One region of the Ochrobactrum sp. SFR4 genome, then DNA from elsewhere that is predicted to be linked to it. Evidence: riboswitches for the same ligand, from Rfam matches in the RefSeq annotation. Region 1 holds a riboswitch; the other holds the start of a gene.
What was found. A riboswitch is a leader RNA that binds a small molecule or an ion and turns the genes downstream of it on or off. The one in region 1 is predicted to bind cobalamin.

Region 1 (3,415 bases):
TCTTCCAGCTCCCAATAATAACACTGACGGTTCTGCACCCACTCAAAATAAGAAACGGTTACACCACCGGCATTGGCCAGAATATCCGGCAGAATGGTCACGCCCATTTTTTCCAGAATAGCATCGGCTTCCGGTGTTACAGGGCCATTGGCCAGTTCCACAATCAGCCTGGCTTTGACTGAACCGGCATTGCGCGCATGGATCATATCTTCCATCGCCGCAGGCACCAGCACATCACAGGTAACACCGATCAGATCTTCCGATGCCAGCGCCTCATGTCCGCCATGACCAACTGTTGCCAGTACTGAGCGGCCATTCTGTTTCGCATGGATCAGCGCCGCAACATCCAGACCGGATGCGCAATAAACCGCACCTTCAGAATCCGAAACCGCAACAATTTTATGACCATCGCTGGTCATGAGCCTCGCCATATGCTGCCCTGCATTACCAAAGCCCTGAATGGTAACATGCAACTCTTCGCTCAAACCAAGATCGGCAGCCAGATGGCGCACCAGATAGAAACCGCCGCGCGCCGTTGCATCATCACGCCCAAGCGAACCGCCAAGCGCAATCGGTTTGCCGGTAATCACCGCAGGCGATGACTGGCCGACAATCTGCGAATATTCGTCAGCCATCCAGCCCATAATCATCGAATTGGTGTAAACATCCGGTGCCGGAATATCACGGTCTGGCCCCAGAATACGGGCGAAAGCCTGAATATAAGCGCGCGACAACCGCTCCAGCTCTGCTTTGGAGAGTTTGCGCGGATCAACCTGAATTGCGCCCTTGCCGCCGCCATAAGGCAGATTCATCACCGCGCATTTGAAAGTCATCCAGAACGCCAGTGTTTCCACCTCTTCAGCGGTTGATTCCGGATGGTAACGGATGCCGCCCTTTGTCGGGCCGCGTGTATCATCATAACGGCAACGCCATGCGATAAAGGATTTTCGAGATCCGTCATCCATACGGATCATCAGTCGCACCTTGGTAGTCTCTCGGGCAAATTTCAGCTTTTCGATAACATCCGCGTCAATATCCAGATGGCTGGCGGCTTCATCAAGACGAACAAGTGCATTTTCGAGAGGATTATCCTGCGACATCGAAATTTCCCTTTCTTGCGATTGCAGCATGAAAAATTACATTTTGCATAACTTTTGCCAGCCATTCGCGCAATATAAATATGGCAGCCATACTGACATTATGCAAAATCAGCACAATCTCAGACCGTAAGCACATGATTAATGCGACATGAGCTGACGCGGAAATGTATATTAGAAAAATAATCTGATACCGCCTCCGCACAAATCCCTGACGGCGTACATTCTCACCACTTGATTCGTATCAGTGAGACTTCACCTCTTACCTCCTGCCAATGATTTTTGCGTATCAATGCGCAATTTTAGCATAAATTCATAGCTATATATCCATATAAACAAATCTTTATATCATTATTGACATTCGGTTTTTGATGATGCAGTGTTTGTACATCGTGGTTCTTTCCTGCAATTGCGCAATCCTCCCAAGCGTTTGCCCGATTACATGAAAGCTAAGAGGGAATGCGGTGCGGCCAACAAACCGGTTTTCAGCAACTGAAATACCGGTCAGGTCAAATCCGCAGCTGCCCCCGCAACTGTAAGCGGCGAGTTTTCTTCCGCCTGTTCTGTGAAGTTTTTCACCGGACATTTGCCCCGACAGCCTGTGCCTGCAGCACACGCCCAAGGGCGGTCACTGAAATGGCAACATTTCGGGAAGACCGGAAGCAAATGATGACCCGCAAGCCAGGAGACCTGCCCGGTACATCCTTAAGAGACAGAAAGAGCTGCGCGCCTCCTGCCCGCAGCAACAATTTGTCAGTATTCGTCGGGGTATTAAAATGACCGTTACTACAGCCAATCTCGGTTTTCCGCGTATCGGAAAACAGCGCGAACTCAAATTCGCTCTTGAATCCTACTGGGCCGGCAAATCCTCACAGGAAGACCTGCTTGCCACCGCCAAATCCTTGCGCGCCGCCAACTGGAAGCTGCAGCAGGAAAAAGGCATCAAAAACATTCCGTCCAATGACTTCTCCCTCTATGACCATGTGCTTGATCTGGCCGTAACACTTGGTGTTGTTCCGGCACTCTATGGCTGGAAAAGCGGTAAAGTCGATCTGGACACCTATTTTGCTCTGGCACGCGGCGGTAAAACCGGCGCGCAGAAAGACGCTGCCAGCTGCGGTTGCGGCCATAATCATGGCGATAAAACAGCCGCCAATGGCGTGCCTGCGCTGGAAATGACCAAATGGTTCGACACCAACTACCATTATATGGTGCCTGAATTCAGCGCGGGTCAGACATTCACCCTGACCGACAATAAAGCGCTCAACGAATTCAATGAAGCAAAAGAACTCGGCATTCACACCCGCCCTGTTCTGCTCGGGCCTGTTTCATTTCTCAAGCTCGGCAAATCCAATGATGCCAATTTTGATCTGAACAAGACACTGGAATCCCTGCTGCCGGTCTATGCAGAAATTCTTGGTCAGCTTCATGCAGCAGGCGCTGACTGGGTGCAGATTGATGAGCCTGTTCTCAGCCTTGATCTCAATGCCCGCGATCACGAAGCCATTCGCACGACCTATGAGTTTTTGGCGGAAGAACTGCCGGAACTGAAAATCCTGCTCGCCAATTATTTCGGCTCCTATGGCGACAATCTGCTGACCGCCATCACACTGCCGGTTGCCGGTCTGCATCTGGATCTGGTGCGTGCACCACAGGATCTTGATGCCGCTGCTAAAATCGCCCGCCCTGATCTGGTGCTATCGCTCGGCGTAATCAACGGTCGCAATATCTGGCGCGCTGATCTGCGTGGCATTACCGAGCGCGTGAAATCAGTTATTGCCAAGCATGGCACAGACAATGTGCAGATTGCACCATCCTGCTCGCTGCTACATGTGCCGATTGATCTGGCATCGGAAAAGAAACTTGACGCGGATATCCGTCAGTCGCTGGCTTTTGCCGTGCAGAAACTGGAAGAACTGTCCGTGCTCGGCACCGCACTCGGTGATAAGCCTGAAACAGCAGAATCCGCTTTAAAGGCCTCAGATGAAGCTATTGCCGCCCGCAAGGCTTCAGCCAAGGTCAATAACAAAGCCGTTCAGTCACGCGTTGCAGCAATTACCGATGCACAATCGCATCGCAACAGCCCGTTTGATGCACGCGTCAAATTACAGACCGATCACCTGAAACTGCCCCTCTATCCGACTACAACTATCGGCTCCTTCCCGCAAACTGCAGAAGTCCGTCAGGCACGTTCGCGCTTTACCAAAGGCGAATTGTCTGCCTCCGACTATCAAAACTTCCTTGAGCAGGAAACCGAAACAGCAATCCGCTGGCAGGAGGAAATCGGCATTGACGTTCTGGTTCACGGTGAATTTGAA
Region 2 (3,415 bases), on a different contig from region 1:
TTATTCACATCATGGCGCAAACCAAGATTGACGAAGAACTGATCCGCAAACTCACCATTATATTCGCCGACAAAGGAATACATTGAACGCTTGTGATGCTCAAACTGGGTCGGATCCATCCACGGATTGGACAAATCATTCTCCGTCGCCACCTGACGGAAACGCTCCTGCTGCCACTCTATACCGCCGGTAATTTTGTGATGTGCATCCGCAAAACTCGGCGTATCAAAAGCATAGGTTGCCTGATAGGAGGCCGTATAGCGGCTACCTTTATTTTCAGCAGGATAGTCCGGTGCAATATATTCATATTTGCGGTCACTGCCGGTGAAACGCAATTTCTGCGTCAGCGCATCATCCAATGCTGTCCATGTCAGACCAACACTTCCCAGAAGCTCATTCGTCTTACCTTCCAGACCGATTGAATCCAGCGGGTTAAGGGATGTCATATTATCAAGATCAGTGCGGTTCTTCACATAACGCAAAGTCGCGTCGAGTTTGGCTGTATCCGACAGATCAATATTGACCTTACCATTCAGCGTCAGATTTTCATCGCCGTCTTTTTCATCGCCGACATTGGAAATATTGAAACCTTTAGTGCGGCGGTAGGAGGCGGCCAGCGCCATATCATAATTTTCAGCACCGCCCTGCAACAGCACGCCACCGAGCCATGAATTCTGGCTGCCGGCTTCCGTTGTACCGCTGATTTTGAAACCATCGCGCTTGCCGCCTTTTGTGATAATATTCACAACGCCAGCCAGTGCATTTGAGCCCCAGAATGCGCTCTGAGGGCCGCGCAGAATTTCAATCCGGTCAATATCTTCCGCCTGCAAAGCGCCGAAATCATAGGCATCGCCGGAAGCAGCATTCATTTCAACGCCGTCAACCATTACAAGAAGATGGTTTGCTTCAGCACCGCGCACACGAATATTGGTCATACCGCCTTTGGAGCCTGAACGTGATACGGCAAAACCCGGCACCATACGCAGCGCATCGGCCACATAACGCACCTGATTTTGCTCAAGCTGCTTGCCGGTAATCACAGTTACAGCACGGCCGGTCTTGCCTTCTTCAATCGGCGTGCGACCGGCTGTTACGAGGATTTCTTTAAGCTGTACCGGTTCCTGCTTTTTCTCTTGCGCCAGCGCATTGCCAAGGCTGAAAACTGTCAAAACCGTTCCGAGTACCAAAACTGATTTTTTATGCTGCAACAAATTGCGTGTCATGCTGTCCCGCCATAGATCAGACAATGCACGCTTCTTCAGCATTGCATTGTCCTGAATGATACAAACCGCATTTGAGACAGGCTGAAAACAACAGGCATATCCGCATGCGGCAACATTTTAACAATGTCACCGTCACGGACGTCCGCGCCTGCGCACCCCTCGTGCACCGGCTGGTGACCGGAAAAGGCAGGTCTCCTGACTTGCGGGTCATCACGAACGCTCCGCCTTCCCGTCCTCGGGGACAGTGGCTTACCGGAGGCCGCTCACCGTTACAGTTGCGGGGGCAGTCACGGATTGGACACCGTGTTCCCTTTTCATTTGTCTGAAGCAATAATGCTCAGACAAAACCTTTTCCGTGTAAAGCGATAACAATGCACCGCTTCACGGTCAATTCTTAAGCAATTATGAACTGCGTTTTTCAACGGGGCGTGATACTTGTGCCGCAGTTTCAAAAAGATAGCCGCTTTATCCGTTACAGCGCACGGATATCATCAAAGAGTTTTTGCGGAATTGTCACCGTACCATTGGCCAGACTGCGTTCACGAGCTTCATAGCGGCGCTGCGACGGCAGCCGTGCGCCCTGATCTGTAATCGCCGAGAACATTTTCTCCGCCCGCGCCATATGTTCAGCCATTGCTGCGCCGAGGAAACTCTCCGGATTCAAGGCAATCACGATTTCCCCGTGTTTCGGCGTTGCCCCACGGCCATTATCCCATTGCTGAGATTCAAGGCTCAGCATATCGCCGATCAATGGCCCCGCAAGCAACTCTACCATGGCAGAAAGCGCTGATCCTTTATAACCGCCAAAGGTCAGCATTGCGCCTTCCAATGCAGTCTTTGCATCAGTCGTCGGCTCACCGTTTTTATCAACCGCCCAGCCTTCCGGTATCGGTTTGCCTGCACGGCGATGCAATTCGATCTCACCACGCGCCGCAGCACTGGTGGCAAAATCAAAAACAAACGGATATTTACCGGCACGCGGCCAGCCGAAAGCAATCGGATTGGTGCCGAACACACCGGTCTTGCCACCGGCAGGCGCAACCCATGAATGGCTTGGCACCATTGTCAGCGATACCAGACCATGCTCTGCCAGCATTTCCACTTCCGGCCACAGAGCCGAGAAATGCACACAATGATTGATGGCCATCGCGGCAATACCAAGCTTGCGGGTTTTCTCCACCAGCATCGGCAGGCCTTTTTCCAGTGCCAGCAGAGAATAACCACCTCTGGCATCCACCGCAACAATACCGCCTGCACGGTCTTCCACCTCCGGCTCAGCATCCAGCACAACAGCACCGGTTTTAATGGTCTGAGCACAACTCAGCACCCGATAAAGCCCGTGTGAATCGCATTCATCACGCTGGCAGCTTTGCAGCAAACGCGCATTGGCCTGCGCATGTTCCTGAGAAAGACCAAGCTTGATAAAGGTCTTTTCCGCAAGATTGTAAGCTTCATCCAGTGTGATGGTAATGGTGGCGGTCATGGCTGCGGTATCCTCCCTGCGTATAAAGCCTGCTTTAAAAACAGTCTAATATATCAGATACCTAACCCAGCCATTACAAAACAGCAAGTTATTACCTTATTAAAATAAAAAACCCGCTCAGAGAGCGGGTTCTTCAAAGCTTAGATATCAGCGGGAGAATTTGCGGTCGCCGCCTTCACGCGGCTTGCGCGGGCCTTTTGGCTTATCGCCGTAAGGCTTGCCTTCACCGCCTTTAAAGCGGGACTTGCCTTTCGGCGCGCCCCAGCCCGGCTTGTCATCACCACCGCGCTTGTCAAAGCGGCGTTCGCCACCGCGATCAGAACGCGGGCCACGGCCTTCCTGCTCAGGCGCAGTTGAAGTGCGGATCACCAGACCTTTTTCGCCTGTACCCTGTTCTTCAACAGTCGCGAAATATTCCTTGGCTTTTTCGCTGTTAATCTCGAAACGGGTTTCGTTTTCAAGAATACGGATTGCACCAACATCGCCCTTGGAAACCTGACCGGCTTTACAGATCAAAGGCAGAATCCATTTCGGATCAGCACGATGTTTACGACCGGCAGACAGTGTAAACCATGCACCGCCATTGAAGGAGGAACGATCTTCACGCGGAGCGCGCTCCGAGCGCTCACCACGTTCACCGCGCTCGCGTGCCGGTGCGCCCAAAGCGCGTACAGGACCTTCAGAAACATCTTCCGGTGCCGGACGGCTT

Region 2: another riboswitch for cobalamin. It lies ahead of HBA93_RS01890 (TonB-dependent receptor); the one in region 1 lies ahead of metE (5-methyltetrahydropteroyltriglutamate--homocysteine S-methyltransferase).

Annotation. Positions count from the first base shown of each region.
Region 1 covers NZ_JAAPBB010000009.1:58,839-62,253, reverse strand. The annotation lists gene HBA93_RS12510 (Glu/Leu/Phe/Val family dehydrogenase) at 1-1,100, opposite strand, end outside; cobalamin riboswitch at 1,516-1,809, shown strand; gene metE (5-methyltetrahydropteroyltriglutamate--homocysteine S-methyltransferase) at 1,874-3,415, shown strand, end outside.
Region 2 covers NZ_JAAPBB010000001.1:443,321-446,735, forward strand. The annotation lists gene HBA93_RS01890 (TonB-dependent receptor) at 1-1,265, opposite strand, end outside; cobalamin riboswitch at 1,392-1,590, opposite strand; gene HBA93_RS01895 (Ldh family oxidoreductase) at 1,696-2,706, opposite strand; gene HBA93_RS01900 (DEAD/DEAH box helicase) at 2,854-3,415, opposite strand, start outside.